2 linked regions of the Duganella dendranthematis genome follow. The protein of the gene in region 1 interacts with the protein of each later gene in a pairwise test. Links are inferred from orthologs where the notes say so. Each region holds a gene or a part of one and is shown in the gene's direction. Other genes may lie near its edges. The genes, in order: HH213_RS03230 and cheA.

Region 1 (9,419 bases):
CGCCGGATGCCGTCTGCACGCATTTGCAGGACGGGCTGCAACAGCAGCTCGACGCCATCGTGGCTGAAATGAGCCACTGGGAAACCGATTCCGACCTGGGCCGCTTCAACCGCGCGCCCGCCGATAGCTGGCACGTGTTGCCGCCGGCATTTTTTGATGTGCTGGCTTTTGCGATGGATGTAGCGCGCGCTTCCGGCGGCGCTTACGATCCGACCGCCGGTACGCTTGTCAACCTGTGGGGCTTCGGCCCGTGGGGGCGCTACGACCAGCCGGATTTTGTACCGCCTTCCAACGATGAAATCAGCATCGCCCGCAGCCAGCTGGCGGCGCGGCCGGTGCGCCTGCAGCGCGATGGCCGCAAGGCCTTGCAGCCGGGCGGCGTGCAGCTGGATCTGTCGGCCGTGGCCAAGGGCTACAGCGTCGACCGGCTGTCTTATTACCTGAAAACCCAGGGCTTTGCGCACCACCTGGTCGAGGTGGGCGGCGAGTTGCGCGGCGCCGGCGTCAAGCCGGACGGCCAGCCTTGGTGGGTCATGCTGGAGCAAGTCACCGACATCGCCCCGGGCGCAACCGCGCCGGACGAACTGGTGCTGGCCTTGCATGGGCTGGCGGTCGCCACCTCTGGCGACTATCGCCGCTATTTCGAGCTGGACGGCAAGCGCTATTCCCACACCGTCGATCCGCGCAGCGGCATGCCGATCGCCAACGACCTGGCCTCGGTCACGGTAGTGCACGCGCAGTGCATGGCAGCCGACGCCTGGTCGACCGCGCTGACCGTGCTGGGCTGGCGCGACGGCCTGCATCTGGCTGAGCTGCAAGGACTGGCGGCGCGCTTTGTCGTGCGTCAGCCGGACGGCAGTTTCGCCGAATACCTGAGTACCCATTTACGCAGCATGTTAGACGAATAATGATTTGGACCAACGACCCTTCCCGATTGATGATGGTGGCAGGCATGAGCGTGGGGTACGCGCTGGTGTGTCTGGCGCCGTACCTGCGCACGCGCCGCAAGCGTCAGGCCGCCGCGCGCGCCAAGGCGGAAGCAGCGGCCTCGCCCGGCTGGATCGTCACCTACGCCAGCCAGACCGGCAATGCCGATGAACTGGCGCAGCAAACCGCCGCCACGCTGAAGCTGGCCGGTATTCCGGCACGGCTGTGCGAATTGTCCGAGCTGGAGGCGCAGGATTTGCAGGAAGCCGAGCGCATCCTGTTCCTGGTCAGCACCTATGGCGAGGGCGACGCGCCGGATGCGGCGGCCGGCTTTGCAGGCCGCCTGATGACCACCTCGCTGCCGCTGCCGAAACTGCATTACGCGGTGCTGGCGCTGGGCGACAGTGCTTATGCGCAGTTCTGCGGTTTCGGCCGCGCGCTGGATCAATGGCTGCAGGCGCAGGGCGCGCAAAGCCTGTTCCCACGCGTGGAAGTGAACCGCAGTTCGGAACAGGCGATCGGGCAATGGCGGCAGCAATTGAGCCACCTGGCAGGCACCAGCGATGCGCCTGACTGGAGCGCGCCGGCGTTTGACGCATGGCGTCTGAGCGAGCGGGTGCAACTGAATGCCGGCAGCGCCGGCGCGCCGGTGTATCACTTGGAACTGGAACCGCTGAACGGCGCGCTGCCGGCCTGGCAGTCGGGCGACCTGGTGCAGGTGGCCGCGCCGGCCGATCCGTCGCGCGCGCGGGAATATTCAATCGCCTCGATTCCGGCCGATGGCCGCGTCCATTTGCTGGTGCGTCTGCATACGCATGATGACGGCAGCCACGGCGTGGCCTCCGGCTGGCTGACGCAGCAGGCGTCGCTGGGCGAGACCGTGCAATTGCGGCTGCGCCAGCATCGCCGTTTCCGCCTTGAAGGCAACGTCGAACGGCCGCTGATCTTGATCGGCAACGGCAGTGGCATCGCCGGCCTGCGCGGCCACCTGAAAGCGCGTGTGCTGGCAGGGCAGGGACGCAACTGGTTGCTGTTCGGCGAACGCAACGCCGCCTACGACTACCACTACCGCGCTGAACTGGACGGCTGGCAGCGCGACGGCATGCTGGAAAAACTGGATATGGTGTTTTCTCGCGACCAGACCGAGCGGCGCTACGTGCAAGACCGTTTGGCCGAGCAGGCGGAAGCGGTGCGAGAATGGATCGCCGAAGGCGCCGCCATCTACATCTGCGGCAGCCTGGAAGGCATGGCGGCCGGCGTCGACGCCGCACTGGAAGCCGCGCTAGGCCGCGACGGCCTGGACGCACTCGCCGTCGCCGGCCGCTACCGCCGCGACGTCTACTAATCGGCGCCGGCTTGTTCCAGGCCGCGGGCCAGGCTGGAGATGGAGGGGTTGTCGATGAAGACGCAACGCTTGCCGTTGCGCTTGCAGTAGTCTTTGACCCGCCAGTACGCGCTGTGGCTGATGCAGCCGGTCTGACAAATCACCAGGTCGGCCGCCGCCAGGCTCGCTTCCAGGCGGTTGGCGTTGTCTTCCAGGCCGCCGTCGTGGTGGCTGAATTGCGCGCCTTCGCGCTCGATCAGTTCGCGGTAACTGGCGACGTTACCGTTGCGACCGCCGACACACAGCACCGCGCGTTCACGCAGACTCAACGGCATTTTCATGACGTGCTCGACCACCTGCCGGGCCGCTTCCTGCACCGGCGCCGGGGCTACTGAGGCGTCGTTGGCGCGCGCCAGTTCCAGTTTCAGTTCGGCGATCTGGTTGCGCATGGCGCGTTCGCGTTCTTCCATCTGGCCTAGGCGCTCGGCCAGCTTGGCGCGCGATTCCAGGCCGGGAATCGATTCGCGCAATTGTTCCAGTTCGCCCCTGATCGAGTCGATCATGCTGTCCTTGCCCACCACCTGCGCGCGCAGCTGCATCAGCTGCGAGGCGTGCTTGTCGGCGTCGGTGGTTTTCTCGGCCATCAGCGCGCTGGCGCGTTGCTGGGCTTTGGCCAGCTCGTGCGTCAGGCGCTTGTTTTCTTCCAGCGTGGCGTTGAACTTGGTGATGTCGGCACGCACGCACGCGCCAGCCTGGTGCTGCACCATGTGCAGGTCGCGGCACATCTGTTCTTCCAGTTCGGAATTGCAGCGCGGATGCGTCAGGCCGGCCCAGAAGGCGCCGGCGACGTCGCCATTGTTGACCGCAGCGCGCCACAGCTCGGCCACCTGTTCGGTCGTCTTGGCGTTGCGGAAACGCAGCAGCACGGCCGCGTAGCGACGTTCCAGCTCTTTTTGCAGCGCTTCCGACAGGCGGTTGCGGCTGGCGCATTCGGTCACCGCGCCGACGTGTACTTCGTAGTCGTCGGCCACCACTTTGCCACTGGTGACTTTGTCGACCAGCTTGCGCAGCACGCCCAGCGGGAAGCCGACCCCGACCAGCGGGCAGTGGCAGGCATGGCCCAGTTCCCACAGCCGGCGGCGGCGCGAAGCCTGCGCTTCCGGTTCCTTGCCCAGCACGCTGAAAACGTTGTTGATGACCGGCTTGATGACTTGCCGGGCGTTCTGCTCGGCCAGACGCTGACCGGGCTGGGCTACCGGCCCGGCCACCTGCGGCATGGCGGCGGCGATGATAGCCGCCAGTGGATCGTGTTTCTCGCACATGGTCAACGGCTCCGCTCAGGCGACCGACGGCGCAGTGCGCGCGCGGGCCATGATGCGGCTCAGGAAGTTGGTCTTTTCCTGTTCGTGCATGTTGCGTTCCACCTCGCTTGCCCACTGTTCCGACAACTGGGCGCAGGTCGCGCTCAGCACCGGCGCCAGTTCCGGCAAACCGGCTAGTGCTTTCAGATGACGCTCGATCACCGAGGCCAGCTTGACGCAACCACCGGCGTCATCGCTGCCGGCGGTGTAGTGCGACATCAGATGCAGCACGGCGGACAGCATCAGTTCGGGATTGTGGCCGCCATGCGATGAGGCGAGGAAAATCGGGTTGCTATGTTCGATGGCCATCAGACGCTCCAGGTGTGGAAAGAGAGTGTGGCTGGCGGCGGCTGGCTACTCAAGGGGAGATTGGGCGCGGCGGCGCCCTTTAACGCACAGTTAATCGGTACGGCACAAATCAGGCAGTGAGGATCAGCTTGTTCAGCTGGGTGATGCGCAGGCGGTAGACGCGGCCGCCGTGCTCGATTTCCATCTCGCGGCCGCCATCCATCAGGCCGGCGCTGCTGACGCGTTTGACCGGCTTGACCGCCTGAGCGGCAGCTACGGCGACAGGGTGGGCGGCGGGGGCCATCGCAGGGGTAGTCGTGATCATCTTCGCTTCTCCTTAATAAGAATGATTCGTATTTGCATTCATTATTGAGGAAGACGCGGCGGAATGCAAGCGTTTTTGCAGTCTTTTCGTTACCAAGACGATAAAAAAACGGCCCAGTCAATGACCGGGCCCAAGGCTGGGTAATGCGGGAGGTAGTACTTGAATCACTACAATGAATCACTGCGGGTTACTACAAAGCCGCCAGCAACTGGCCGGACGGTACGGTAGCGCCACCTTTGGACTTGCTGGTGGCGGGCTTGCCCCGCGTGCGCGAGGGCGGCAGGCGGCGCAAGGTTTTCAGGGCTTCGGGATCCTTGATGCCGATGGTGCGCTGGTCGACGCTGATCAGGCCGATCTCGTTGAAGGCGGACAGGGTGCGGCTGACGGTTTCCAGCGTCAGGCCCAGGTAGCTGCCGATTTCGTGGCGCGTCATGCGCAGGTTGAACAGCTTGCTGGAGTAGCCCATCTGCGCGAAGCGTTCGGCCAGCGCCACCAGGAAGCGCGCCACCCGGGCCTCGGCGCTGAGCGCGCCCAGCATGCCGATCATCGCCTGCTCGCGCACCAGCTCGCGGCTCATGACGCCGTACATCATGTTTTCCAGCTCAAGGTGGATGCGGCCGAGCGCGGTCAGTTTCTTGAACGGCAGCAGGATCAGGTCGCAATCGGACAGCGCCACCGCTTCCGACGAGTAGTGGCGGGTGTGGATGCCGTCGACGCCCAGCATGTCGCCCTTCATCGGGAAGCTGAGCACCTGCTCGTTGCCGTATTCGTCGATCAGCACGGTTTTGAGGAAGCCGGAGTTGACGATGTACAGCGTGTCGAACGGCTGGCCGATGGTGTGGATGCGCTGGCCGGTTTTAAACTGCACGTGCTGGAACAGCAATTCCTCGTTGGCCATTGAACTGGCGGCGGGAATGTGCAGCAAGTCGCAGACCTCTTTGAGGTTCGACCAGAGCCGCCCCTGCCGCTGGCGGCCGGCTTCCATCGACGACGATTGCAGTGCCGTCGTGGCCGGGCGAATTTCAGACGTTTGCGTTGACAGCATAGTGGTCTCCTGTAGACAGGTATCTGAACGGTATGGTTTCAGTATGTCAACACGGAGGTCGGATAGATATCAGCAATGGCTGAATCTACTGGTAGGAGTCGGGCTAAAGTTTGTAGGAGTCGTCCTACAGGTGAGCTCGGCTATCAGGTTTTGAACGGGGATAACAGACGGTGGGCGACGGCGTACTGCACCATTTCCGCCAATGAACTCATGCCCATTTTCTGCATGATGCGGGTTTTGTGGGTGCTGACGGTTTTGACGCTCAGGTGCAGGCTGTTGGCGATCTCGGTGATGGAACGGCCGGCCACCAGCAGCGAGAACACCTCGAATTCGCGGTCCGACAGTTGTTTATGCAACAGCGACTCGTGCGGCATCATGATGTTGAGCGCCAGCTGCTCGGCTACTTCGGTGCTGATGTACGGGCGGCCGGAAGCGACCTTGCGGATCGCGCCGACCAGCTGGGTGCCGGCGCTTTCCTTGGTCAGATAGCCCTGGGCGCCGGCGCGGATGGCGCGCACCGCGTACTGTTCTTCCTCGTGCATGGTGAGGATCAGGATGGCCAGCTTGGGCGCCTCGGCCTTGACCTGGCGGATCAGGTCGACGCCACTGCGGCCCGGCATCGACAAGTCCAGCAGCAGCAGGTCGAAGCCGCCCTGGCGCACATGGCCGAGCACCTCGAAGCCGTCGATGGCCTCGCCCACGATGTCGATATCCGGCGCGCCATCAAGAATGCGTTTCAGCCCCTCGCGCATGATGGTGTGGTCGTCGGCAATCACTATACGAATCATGGAATGGTGGCAAAAAAATGATTAATAGTAAGTTTTGTTACTGTTGAGTCAAGTTGGTCATATTACTATAAACGTTGACCGACGGGCGCTTATTTGGCGCCAGGCTCCTTGATCAGGCGGTGTACCAGCACCGGGATTTTGGAATGCTGCAACACCTTGTTGGTTACACTGCCCAGTAACAACTGACCCCAGCCGCTGCGGCCGTGCGATCCCATGAAGATCAGGTCGCAACCATGCTGTTGCGCGACGTCGACGATTTTCAGCGCGGCGCTCTCGTGGAAGGCGGTGAGCGTGGTGCAGTTGACGCCGCGTTTGGCGCAGGAATCGGCCACGTCCTGGGTGTGGTCGGCGCCGGCGCGCTCCATCGCGGCGCGGTATTCGGCCTCGCTGGGATAGCTGGGTGGAATGATTTCGACGTAGATCGGGTACTGGTATTCCGGCGCAACAAACAGGGCCAGCACTTCGGCGCCCAGCTGTTCGGCAAACTGCACGCCGGCGCAGGCGGTCTTGCTGGATACGGCCGAGCCGTCGGTGGTGATCAGGATTTTGCGGTACATGACAAACCTCCCTTTTATGCATCAACTCACAAGATGATTGTAGCCCCGATTTACATTATTAACAGTATGGAAAGACTTGATGTTTATCAAATAAAATCGCTTTATCCTGTGGTGCAGGGTGTGGGCTTTTATGCGTCTGACACGTTTTTTTTGCACTAAAGCACTACTTTTGTGTCCTGCGGCATACCTCGGTGATCTTTCCAATGTTAGTATCTCCAAATACAGCTAGTTTAGGCAGTAAATTTATCAATATGGAGAAGCAGGGATTATGACTAACGCCGCTGACGATTTCGACGCCTTATTTGAAGAAGTGTCCGCTCAGAGCAAGACAGCAGCGCCCGCTCCAGCGCCTGCGCCAGCCCCGGCCGCCAGCGCAGAAGACGACCTGGAAAGCCTGTTTGAAGAAGTCGCAGCGGCCCGTCCGGCCGATGCCGCGCCCGCCGCCGTTGCTGCGCCCGCCGCAGCCGCCCCAGCCGAGGGGGCGCCCGTCGAAGACAAGGCCATGTTCGAACGCCTGGGCGGCATCGTGCGTTTGTTGCACGATTCGCTGCGCGAACTGGGCTACGACAAGGCCCTGACCGAAGCGTCGAGCCAGATCAACGACGCCCAGGACCGCCTCGAATACGTCGCTACGCTGACCGAGCAAGCCGCCAACAAGGTGCTCAACACCCTGGACGAGGGCATGCCGGAGCAGGACACGCTGTCGAAAAAATCAAAAGACATGGAAAACCGCTGGGCCGACCTGTTCGCAGGCAAGCTCAGCCTGGAGCAGTTCAAGCAACTGGCCGGCGACTCGCAGCAGTTCGCGATCGCCGTGTCGGCCGCCACCGAAGCGGAAAAGGCGCGCCTGCTGGAAATCATGATGGCCCAGGACTTCCAGGACATCACCGGTCAATTGATCAAGAAAGTGGTGACTATCACGAAAACTGTCGAGAGTGAATTGGCCACGCTGCTGCGCGACAATGCGCCGCCGGCGGTCAAGGAGAAGATTGCACAGAAAGAAGTGTCCCTGATGTCCGGTCCGTCCGCTCCGGCCGTGGCGCTGAATCAGGACAGTGTTGACGATCTTCTTGCCGATCTGGGGTTCTAATGGACGATATGCTGAAGGATTTCGTCGTTGAGGCGATGGATCTGGCGGTCAACGTGGAGGAGCACCTGCTGCGCCTCGAACGTGACCCCGAGAACAAGGAAACGCTGAACGCGGTGTTCCGTTCGTTCCACACCATCAAGGGCGGCGCCGGTTTCATGGGCCTGCCGGCGATGGTGACGGCCTGCCACCTGACCGAGAATCTGTTTGACGCCCTGCGGACCGGCGCCGCGCCGGTGACGCCGCTGTCGATCGAAGCGGCGCTGCAAGCGTCGGGCTTTGTCGCCGACCAGCTGGCCGAACTGAACGACGGCGCCGAGCCGAGCAGCCTGCCGGCGCTGCCGAGCGATCTGGAACAGTTGCTCAACGACGCCATCGCCGGCAAGTCCAGCGCGCCGGCCAAGCCGGCTGCCGCCGCCGCCGCGCCCGCACCGGCGCCAGTTGCCGCCGCCCCTGTCGCCGTTGCCGCCGCGCCATCGGCCGACGGCCTGGACTGGGAAGGCATGTATGAAACCGTGATGCCTGCCGGTAGCTACACCCGTTCCGCCCCGGCCCCGGTCGCGGTGGCCGCGCCGGTGGAAGCCGTTGCCGCAGCGGCCGCGCCGGCCGCTTCCGCGCCGCCAAGCGCCGCGGAAATCGCCGCTGTCGCGGCCGAAGTCAAGGCCGCGCCAGGTGCGCGCCGCGAAGTGGCCGACAAAAAAGACGAACGTGCCCACGCCGCGCCGGCCAAGGAAGAATCGATCCGGATCGACGCCGTCAAGCTGGACGCGCTGCTCGAAGTGGCCGGCGAATCGGTACAGGCCGCCAACCAGGCCGCCGTGCTGCTGGAACGCCTGATGCAGTTCAAGTTCGAAGGCCAGGCGCAGACGCTGATGTCGACGCTGGCCGAAACGCTGGAACGCGCCTCGCGCTACTCGACCGAACTGCAGCGCGCCACGCTGGCGACCCGCATGCAGCCGGTCGGCCGCCTGTTCCAGAAATTCCCGCGCCTGGTGCGCGAGCTGGCCAAGGATCTGGGCAAGGAAGTCGATCTGAACATCGAAGGTGCGGAGACCGAAGTCGACCGTGTGGTGGTCGATTCGCTGTACGATCCGCTGGTGCACATGCTGCGCAACGCGCTCGATCACGGCGTCGAGACGCCGGAAGAGCGCGCCGCAGTCGGCAAGCCGCTGCGCTCGTTCATCCAGCTCAAAGCGTGGCAGGAAGCCAACAGCGTGATGATCGTGCTGCAGGATGACGGCAAGGGCATGGACCCGGTCAAGCTGCGCCAGATCGCCTTGCGCAAGGGGCTGATCTCGGAATCGGCACAGTTGACCGCCGACGATTGCTATCAACTGGTATTCTTGCCGGGTTTCTCGACCAAGGAAGTGGCGTCCAGCGTCTCCGGTCGCGGCGTCGGCATGGACGTGGTGAAAACCGCCGTGGAGAAAAACCGCGGCGCGATCCACATCGAGTCCGAGCTGGGCAAGGGCACTAAGTTCTCCATCCGCCTGCCGATCGAGCTGTCGATCGTGCCGACCATGCTGGTCTCGACCTCGGGCGCCGCGCTGGCGCTGCCGATGGCCGTGGTACAGCGCGTGGTCGAGCTGCCGGAAGTGTTCATGGAAGTCGGCGGCGCGCCGGTGCTGAAGGACCAGGGCCGTCCGCTGCCGGTGCGTTCGCTGGCCGACTCGCTGGGCTACGAAAGCTGCCGCGAGAAGGTGGGTATTGTTGTCTC
Region 2 (9,649 bases), 520 kb from region 1 along the record:
CAGCCGGTCGAAGAAATCGTTTAATCGTCAGGAGCTCAGATCATGGCCGCCAAGAAAAGCGTTGTAACGGAAGCCCAGGAAATCCAGCTGGCCATCGAACTGATCCAGTTGGGCGCCCGCCTGCAACTGCTGGAGTCGGAAGTGTCGCTGTCGCGCGAACGCCTGCTCAAGCTGTACAAAGAGCTGAAGGGCGTGTCGCCGCCAAAAGGCATGTTGCCGTTCTCGACCGACTGGTTCCTGACCTGGCAACCGAATATTCATTCCTCGCTGTTCATCAACATCCATAGCTTCCTGGTGACCCACGCCGGCGCGACGGGCGTGGAAGCGGTGATGAAGGCTTACAAGCTGTACCTCGAACAAATGCCGCCGGAACCGGGCGAAGAGCCGCTGCTGTCGCTGACCCGTGCCTGGACCCTGGTGCGCTTCTTCAGCAGCAAAATGCTGGAAACCGCCCCGTGCGGCAAATGCCAAGGCAAATTCGTGGTCAACGCCATGGACCTGCATGGCAGCTACGTTTGCGGCCTGTGCCACATGCCGTCGCGCGCCGGCAAGACCAAAAAATCACGCGAAGTCGAGGCGCTGGCCGCCTAAGTCGTGCAATCGCGGGCATAATACGCCGCGTGAACTTACCTTCCTTGCAACGCATCGCCCGCGCACCCGCTGTACAGGCCATGCTGATCCAGTGCGGCGCCATGCCGCTCACGCTGGCCATCATTTATGTGATGGCCAGTTTTCGTTTCCCCGTCGATTATCTGACCGTGGCCGTGGTGCAGGGCCTGCTGGCGGCCGCGCTCACCTGGAAGCTGGCGCTGGCGGCCTGGTGGCGCGCGATCCAGTTGTTGTTTCCGCTGGCGGTGCTGGCCGCGCTGGCGCTGAGCCTGCCGTCGTGGCTGTTCGGCGCGGTGTTTTTGCTGCTGCTGGGCTGGTATTGGTCGACGTTCCGCACTCAGGTGCCGTATTACCCGTCCGGTCCGGCCGTGTGGGATGCGGTACGCCAGCTGCTGCCGGCCCGCCAGGGCGCTGCGCCACGTGTGATCGACATCGGCAGCGGCCTCGGTGGCCTGACCCTGTACCTGGCGCGGGTGCGGCCGGACGCCGACGTCGTCGGCATTGAACTGGCGCCGCTGCCGTGGCTGGTTAGCTGGCTGCGCGCCAGGCTCGGCGGCAGCCGTGCCCGCTTCCTGCGGGGCGACTACGAAAGCCTGGACTTTAGCCAGTTCGACATGGTATTTGCTTATCTGTCACCGGCCGCCATGTCCGGATTGTGGCACAAGGCGGCTGCTGAAATGTGTCCTGGTTCGATGCTTGTGAGCTATGAATTTGTCATTGAGGAAAGAACACCAGATAGCATCATTAGAGCCACAGAGCGCGAAATTCCCCTCTATATATGGTACTTTTAAGCATCATTTGACGTTATTCACTTGCCCGCCCCCCCTTAGTCAGGCTATTGTAGTTCTATATGTAAATTCTTGAAAAACCGGCCCACTTCGTCACAATTCGGCCGGTTTTCGCTCTGGGGAGTCAGAACACTTGTTAGTCATCATCGGATATGTAGTGGTCCTGCTTGGCGTGTTCGGCGGCTATGCCGCCAGCGGCGGGCACATGGCCGTGCTGATTCAGCCGCTGGAGCTGGTCATGATCGGCGGCGGCGCTGTCGGCGCCTTCCTGGTCGGTAACAACGGCAAGACCCTGAAAGCTACACTGGGTGCGATTCCGACCCTGTTCAAGGGCTCGCGCTACACCAAAGACCTGTACATGGAGCTAATGTCGCTGCTGTTCGACGTGCTGTCCAAGGTCCGCAAGGAAGGCCTGATGTCGATCGAAGGCGATATCGACAGCCCGGAGCAAAGCCCGCTGTTCAGCAAGTACCCGAGCGTGCTGGAAGACCATCACATCGTCGAATTCATGACCGATTACCTGCGCCTGATGGTGTCGGGGAATATGGATGCGTTCCAGATCGAGAACCTGATGGACATGGAGATCGAGACCCACCACCACGAGGGCGCCGCGCCGGCCCACGCCATCGCCAAGCTGGGCGACGGCATGCCGGCCTTCGGTATCGTGGCGGCGGTGATGGGCGTGGTGCACACCATGGAATCGGTAGGCTTGCCGCCGGCCGAGCTGGGTATCCTGATCGCCCACGCGCTGGTCGGTACCTTCCTCGGTATTCTGCTGGCCTACGGCTTCGTCGGTCCGCTGTCGAGCCTGCTGGAACAGAAGCTGGAAGAGTCGACCAAAATGTACCAGTGCGTGAAAGTCACGCTGTTGGCCAGCTTGAACGGCTACGCGCCGGCGCTGGCGGTGGAATTCGGCCGCAAGGTGCTGTACTCGACCGAGCGCCCGACCTTCAACGAGCTGGAAGACCACATCAAGAAATCCAAGTCGAAGTAAGCCATGCCGCGCAATTTCACTAGTTTAAGGATGAATCATGGCTGAAGAGGGCTTGCGGCCGATTATCGTCAAGCGCATCAAGAAGGGCGGCGGCGGTCACCACGGCGGCGCCTGGAAGATCGCGTATGCCGACTTCGTGACGGCGATGATGGCGTTCTTCCTGCTGATGTGGCTGCTGGGTTCGACCACCAAGGGCGACCTCAACGGCATTTCCGAATACTTCAAGACGCCGCTGAAGGTGGCGATGGCGGGCGGTTCCGGCAGCGGCGACAGCTCGTCGGTGATCAAGGGCGGCGGCAAGGACTTGACCCGTACCGACGGCCAGGTCAAGGCCAGCGACGACCCGCAGGTCAAGAAGACCTATAACCTGACGGCCGCCAAGGCCGCCATGGAAGCGGAAGAAAACCAGCGCCTGAAAGCGCTCAAGGAACGCATCGAGAACAAGATCGAGGCCAACCCGCTGCTGAAGAAATACAAGGACCAGCTGCTGCTCGACATCACCAGCGAGGGGCTGCGGATCCAGATCGTCGACGAGCAGAACCGGCCGATGTTCGCGCTGGCCAAGGCTGAGCTGCAACCGTACACCAAGGACATCCTGCACGAGATCGGCTTCGTGCTGAATGACGTGCCGAATCGCATCAGCCTGTCCGGCCACACCGATTCGACGCCGTATATGAGCGACGCCGGCTACAGCAATTGGGAATTGTCGGCCGACCGCGCCAACGCTTCGCGCCGCGAGCTGATCGTCGGCGGCATGCAGGATGCCAAGGTCTTGCGCGTGGTCGGGCTGGCCTCGGCCATCAACCTCGACAAGGCCGACCCGTTCAATCCGATCAACCGCCGCATCAGCATCGTCGTCATGAACCGCAAGGCCGAAGACAATGTGCTGCGCGACGGCCGCAAGATCGAGGTCGGCGACGCCGAGGATGCTGCCGAGATCGCCCCCGCAGCGGCGGCCCAGGGTAAGCCGTCCGGCCCGCCGGTGCGCAAATAAGCCAGTAGAAGTAAACAGAAGTAAACGAGACTGTTATGACGAGAAAAAAAATTCTGGGGTCCCACGTCAAGCGCCTGCTGTCCGGCGTGGCTGACCACGGTCGCCGGCATCTGACCGAAGTCGAGACCGACCTGATCCAGACCGGCCTGCTGCTGGAGGAAGCGATTGAAAAGCTGTCCTTCAACTTCATGGCGATCCATAAGACGGTGGAGGCCGAGCAGGCCACCATCCAGCTGCTGCTGCAAGGCGGCACCGCGACCCCCGAGCAGCGCGCCCAGCTGGAGGCGCTGCAAGGCCAGGTCGGCGGCTATGTGAACGCCGCCATCACCAGCCTGCAATTCCAGGACATGACCAGCCAGTTGCTGGACCGCACGCTGAAACGCGTGACCGGCTTGCGCGAGTTCCTCGGCACGCTGGGCGCCCATGGCGACGAGATGCTGCCCGAGAGCGACAACGAACAGATCGTCGAGCTGCTGGGCAAGGTCAGCATGGCGCTGGCGATACAGAGTTTGGAATTGCGCAGCGTGTTGCGCAAAGCAGTCAGTCAGCAACACCTGGAGAGCGGCGACATCGAGCTGTTCTAACAACTATATAACGTGATTTACAAGAGAGATAAAGATGGCCAAGACTATACTTGCAGTTGATGATTCCAGCTCCCTGCGCCAGATGGTGGCGTTCAGCCTGAAGGCGGCCGGCTACCAGGTGGTGGAGGCGGTGGACGGCCAGGAAGGCCTGGAAAAAGCCAAGCTGCAGAACGTCGACCTGGTGCTGACCGACCAGAATATGCCGCGCATGGACGGCCTGCAACTGATCAAGCTGCTGCGCGAGCTGCCGAGCTACGCCAAGACTCCCATCCTGATGCTGACCACCGAATCGTCCGACGAGATGAAGGCCAAGGGCCGCGCCGCCGGCGCCAATGGCTGGCTGGTCAAACCTTTCGATCCGCAGCGGCTGATCGAAGTCGTCAAAAAGGTCATCGGCTGATAAGGCGTCATGATGCGAAGCGAACGTAACGGAGTATCCCCATGACCATCGATATAAGCCAGTTTTATCAGGTCTTTTTCGATGAGGCCGAGGAGCTGCTGGCTGAAATGGAGCGGCTGCTGCTGGCCGTCGATCTGGACGCCCCCGATGCCGAGGATCTGAACGCGATCTTCCGCACCGCCCACTCGGTCAAGGGCGGCGCCTCCACGTTTGGCGTGACCGACATGAGCGAAATCACGCACGTGCTGGAAACCCTGCTGGACCGCATCCGCAAAGGCGAGATGGCGTTGACCGGCGAACACGTGGACGCCTTCCTGGCCGCCAAGGACATCCTCAAAATGCAGCTGGACGGTCACCGTCTCGGCAGCGCGGTCGATCAGGACGCGGTCGGCAATGTGCGCATGATGCTGCAATCGCTGGCGCAGGACGTGCCGGTGGTGGCGCTGGCGCCGGTCGCGCCGGCCTACAATGCGGTCGAAACCAAGGTGGTCGATCACAGCGGCGGCCGCCGCTACCGCCTGGAACTGCCGGCCATGCCGCACCGCGAGGTGCAGGCGCTGGGCGAGGAACTGGGCCTGATGGGCCACGTCTCGATCACGCCGCTGGACAAGGACCGCAACGCCATGCTGGTCACCACGCATGAGAGCCTGGACGACGTGATCGCCATCTGCTCCTTCGTGCTCAATCCGGACGACATGATCGTCACCGAACTGCCGGCGCTGGACGACGCGCAGGCGGCAAAGGAACGGGCCGCGCGCAATCAGGTCGAGGCTGACCTCGGCTACGGTTTCTTCGACACTACCGAACTCAAGCCCGCCGCCGCCGGCGAGGGCTATGGCTTCTTCCAGCCGCTGGACGAAATCCGCGCCAACGCCGCCGCCGGCAGCGAAGACGCACAAGGTTACGGCTTCTTCCAGCCGGTCGAACAGATCCGCGCCGCCGCCGGCATCGTGATCGAAACGCCGCCGGAAGAAGAGAAGAAAGTCGTCAAGAAGGAAGAGAAGGAAAAAGAGAAGGCACCTGCCCACGCCGGCGCCGAGTCGGCCTCGATCCGCGTCTCGATCGAGAAGGTCGACCAGCTGATCAATCTGGTTGGCGAACTGGTCATCACGCAGGCGATGATCGAACAGCGCGTCGATACGCTCGACCCGATGGTGCACGAGCGCCTGCTCAACAGCGTCGGCCAGCTGACCCGCAATACCCGCGACCTGCAGGAAGCGGTGATGTCGATCCGCATGATGCCGATGGACTTCGTGTTCTCGCGCTTCCCGCGCATGGTGCGCGACCTGGCGCACAAGCTGGGCAAGAAGGTCGATTTCATCACCAACGGCGCCGCCACCGAACTGGACAAGGGCCTGATCGAGCGCATCGTCGATCCGCTGACGCACCTGGTGCGCAACTCGATCGACCACGGCATCGAAATGCCGGAAGTGCGGCGCGCCGGCGGCAAGAGCGATGCCGGCCGGCTGTTCCTGTCGGCTTCTCACCAGGGCGGCAACATCATCATCGAAGTATCGGATGATGGCGGCGGCTTGAACCGCGAGCGCATCCTGGCCAAGGCCGAACAGAACGGCCTGCCGGTAACGGAAAACATGAGCGACGCCGAAGTCTGGCAGCTGATCTTCGCGCCGGGCTTCTCGACCGCCGACGTGGTCACCGACGTGTCGGGACGCGGCGTCGGCATGGACGTGGTCAAGCGTAATATCACCGCCATGGGCGGCGTGGTCGACATCCGCTCGGCCAAGGGCTTCGGCACCACCATCTCGATTTCGCTGCCGTTGACGCTGGCGATTCTGGATGGCATGTCGATCCGCGTCGGCGACGAGATTTACATCTTGCCGCTGGGCTTCGTGATCGAATCGCTGCAGCCGGTGCCGGAAGACGTCAAGGAAATCAGTGGCAAGGGCCGCGTCATCAAGGTGCGCGGCGAGTACCTGCCGCTGGTGCCGCTGCACCAGATGTTCGACATCGCGCCGCGCTTTACCGACCCGTGCCAAGGCATCGTCATCATCGTCGAGACCGACGGCCGCAAGGCTGGCCTGTTCGTCGACGACCTGGTCGGCCAGCAGCAGGTGGTGGTCAAGAACCTGGAATCCAATTACCGCAAAGTAGCCGGCATTTCCGGCGCAACCATCCTGGGTGACGGCGGCGTATCGCTGATCCTGGATGTAGCCGCGCTGATACGCTCGTCGCGCCAGTTGGCCGACGAATCGATTTTTTCTTCATAGGGGGCCATCATGGCAGAGATCCAATCCAACGTCGCACAGGCCAACGAAATCGCCGGCCACGAATACCTGGCCTTCAAGCTTGGTACGGAAGAGTACGGCATCGACATCCTGAAGGTGCAGGAAATCCGCGGCTACGAAGCGGTGACCCGCATCGCCAACGCGCCTGAATTCATCAAGGGCGTGATCAATCTGCGCGGCATCATCATTCCGGTGGTGGACATGCGCATCAAGTTCCACCTCGGCGATCCGGTGTATGACCAGTTCACCGTGGTCATCATCCTCAACATCAACGGCCGCATCGTCGGCATGGTGGTGGACTCGGTGTCGGACGTGACCACGCTGACCCCGGAACAAGTGAAGCCGGCGCCGGAAATGGGCACCGCCTTCAGCACCGACTATATGATCGGCCTCGGCACCATCGACGAGCGCATGCTGATCCTGGTTAACATCGACAAGCTGATGTCCAGCCCGGAAATGGGCTTGATGGACCAGCTGGCGGCCGCTTGAGTGACCAACACTTAGCCTAGCCCGCCCCGCCGGCGCCTCAACCCCGCGCCGGCACCTTGCAGTACACGGACGTGTCCCAAAAAGAAGGACGCGCCGCCACACGACGATAGAGCACAGACAGAGGGGAGTACCACATGAACTTACGCGACTTCAAGATCGGCGCACGGCTGCGCATCGGTTTCGGCATTATTTTGCTGATCCTGGTGGCCATCGTGCTGATGACCAACTACCTGAATTACAGCAACAAGAGCAAGCTGACCAGCGGGTTGGAAACCGCGACGGCCAAGAACCTGCAGGCCGACGTGATGAAGAGCGCGATGCTGGAAACCGGCATCGCCATGCGTAACATCGGCCTGCAATCGGACGTCAGTCTGATGCAGAAGGAAGAGCAGAAAGTGAAAGACCAGCGCGCCCGCTACGAGAAAGCGCTGGCCGACCTCAAGGCGCTGGGCCTGAACGACAACGAGAAGAAAGTGCTGGCCGACATCAGCGTGCTGGACGCCGACACCAACACCGCCTTCAAGGAAGCCATCGGCCAGATTCTGGCATTTAACAGCGAGGGCGGCGCCAAGGTGATTTCCGGCCGCATCGATCCGCTCAATACGCAGACGCTGGTGCAGATCAACAAGCTGGTCGCCATGCAGCGCGCCAACGCCGAGGAAGTGATGGACAGCTCGGTCACCTCGGACCGCGGCCTGATGGTGGTGCTGTTCGTGCTGGGCGGCGTGGCGGTGGCGCTGGGCGTGGTGTGCGCGACGATCATCACCCGTTCGATCACGGTGCCGTTGTCGGGCGCGGTGGAAGTGGCGCAGAAAGTGGCCAGCGGCGAGTTGACCTCCGACGTGCAGGTCACCGGCCAGGATGAAACCAGCGAACTGTTGCAGGCGCTGAAGGATATGAACGAAAGCCTGGCCAAGACGGTGGGCGATGTGCGCACCGGTACTGAATTGATTTCGACGGCGTCGCAGGAAATCGCTTCCGGCAATGCCGACCTGTCGGCCCGTACCGAATCGCAGGCCAGTTCGCTGGAAGAAACGGCGTCGTCGATGGAAGAACTGACCTCGACCGTCAAGCAGAATGCCGACAATGCGCGCCAGGCCAACCAGCTGGCCGTGTCGGCGTCATCGGTTGCGGAGAAGGGCGGCACCGTGGTGTCGCAGGTGGTACAGACCATGGGGTCGATCACCGAATCGTCACGCAAGATCGCCGACATTATTTCGGTGATTGACGGTATCGCTTTCCAGACCAACATCCTGGCGCTGAATGCGGCGGTGGAAGCGGCCCGTGCTGGTGAGCAGGGCCGTGGCTTCGCCGTGGTGGCGTCGGAAGTGCGCAACCTGGCGCAGCGCTCGGCCGGTGCGGCCAAGGAAATCAAGGAACTGATCACCGACTCGGTGGACAAGGTCGATGCCGGTAGCAAGCTGGTGGACGAAGCCGGTCAGACCATGGACCTGATCGTGACGTCGATTCGCCAGGTGGCCGACATCATGGGCGAGATTACCGCCGCCACCCAGGAACAGAGCAATGGCATCGAGGAAGTCAATCAGGCGATTTCGCAGATGGACGAGATGACGCAGCAGAATGCGGCCCTGGTGGAAGAGGCGGCTGCGGCAGCGGAAAGCATGCAGGAGCAGGCCGAGTTGCTGTCGCAGGCGGTCAGCATCTTCAAGCTGTCGCATGACACGGCGGTGCGCCGCGCACCGACTCCGGCGCCGCAGCGCGCTGTGGTCAAGCCGGCCGCCGCGCCGAAACGCGCAGCCATTGCCGCCGCATCGCGTCCGGCATCGGCGCCAGCGCCAGCACCGACCGCTGCCGCGCGTCCGGCCGCGCCGAAGAAAACCACAGCGGCGTCCTCGGGCGCCGACGAGTGGGAAGAATTTTAAGTGGTCGTCGCACTCGCGCATGCGGGTGCCCATGCTGAGTATGGGTTCCCGCCTGCGCGGGAATGACGGCGGGCATTGTTAGTAAGCAGTACCAGAGAAGGGTTAACATATGCCGCAAAGCAAAGACACGGTCAAGGAATTTGACTTCAACGCGCGCGACTTCGAACGCGTACGCGGACTGATCTACAAACGCGCCGGCATCTCGCTGGCCGACAGCAAGCAGGAGATGGTTTACAGCCGTCTGGCCCGCCGGCTGCGCGCCACCGGCATCGATTCCTTCGCCAAATACCTGGACGACCTGGAAGCCGGCCGCCTGGGCGAAGAGTGGGAATCGTTCACCAACGCCCTGACCACCAACCTGACCTCGTTCTTCCGCGAAGCGCATCACTTCCCGCTGCTGGCCGACCACGTCAAGGGCAAGCGCGAGCCGCTGACCATCTGGTGTTCCGCCAGCTCCACCGGCGAAGAGCCGTACTCGATCGCCATGACGGTGTGCGAAGCGTTCAACACGCTGACGCCGAACGTGCAGATCGTCGCCACCGATATCGATACCAATGTGCTGGCGACCGCCGCCAACGGCGTCTACGGCATGGACCGGCTGGACAAGATGTCGCCCGAACGCCAGCGCCGCTTCTTCCTCAAAGGCAAGGGCGACCGCGAAG

What was found.
Region 2: the proteins of HH213_RS03230 (region 1) and cheA interact in binary tests that used the Escherichia coli proteins (3 or more experiments, as listed by UniProt). The link is inferred for Duganella dendranthematis from one-to-one orthologs.

The regions. Positions count from the first base shown.
Region 1 is NZ_CP051684.1:685,562-694,980, reverse strand. The notes cover bases 6,038-8,794. They hold HH213_RS03230 (protein phosphatase CheZ), read left to right. Parts: upstream 6,038-6,883; coding sequence 6,884-7,705; downstream 7,706-8,794. Other genes in these bases: HH213_RS03225 (chemotaxis protein CheA), read left to right, coding at 7,705-8,794; HH213_RS03235 (universal stress protein), read right to left, coding at 6,148-6,615; HH213_RS03240 (response regulator), read right to left, coding at 6,038-6,058. In the rest of the region: HH213_RS03270 (FAD:protein FMN transferase), read left to right, coding at 1-908; HH213_RS03265 (sulfite reductase subunit alpha), read left to right, coding at 908-2,272; HH213_RS03260 (DUF2325 domain-containing protein), read right to left, coding at 2,269-3,573; HH213_RS03255 (hypothetical protein), read right to left, coding at 3,589-3,921; hemin uptake protein HemP, read right to left, coding at 4,031-4,225; HH213_RS03245 (Crp/Fnr family transcriptional regulator), read right to left, coding at 4,416-5,210; more of HH213_RS03240, read right to left, coding at 5,414-6,037; more of HH213_RS03225, read left to right, coding at 8,795-9,419.
Region 2 is NZ_CP051684.1:160,523-170,171, reverse strand. What follows is about bases 4,017-7,003. They hold cheA (chemotaxis protein CheA), read left to right. Parts: upstream 4,017-4,410; coding sequence 4,411-6,597; downstream 6,598-7,003. Other genes in these bases: HH213_RS00865 (chemotaxis protein CheW), read left to right, coding at 6,607-7,003; HH213_RS00875 (response regulator), read left to right, coding at 4,017-4,369. In the rest of the region: flagellar transcriptional regulator FlhD, read left to right, coding at 1-24; flagellar transcriptional regulator FlhC, read left to right, coding at 43-591; HH213_RS00895 (class I SAM-dependent methyltransferase), read left to right, coding at 672-1,400; flagellar motor stator protein MotA, read left to right, coding at 1,531-2,391; flagellar motor protein MotB, read left to right, coding at 2,429-3,385; HH213_RS00880 (chemotaxis protein), read left to right, coding at 3,421-3,969; more of HH213_RS00875, read left to right, coding at 4,004-4,016; more of HH213_RS00865, read left to right, coding at 7,004-7,104; HH213_RS00860 (methyl-accepting chemotaxis protein), read left to right, coding at 7,239-8,987; HH213_RS00855 (CheR family methyltransferase), read left to right, coding at 9,097-9,649. UniProt on the Escherichia coli protein: Involved in the transmission of sensory signals from the chemoreceptors to the flagellar motors. CheA is autophosphorylated; it can transfer its phosphate group to either CheB or CheY.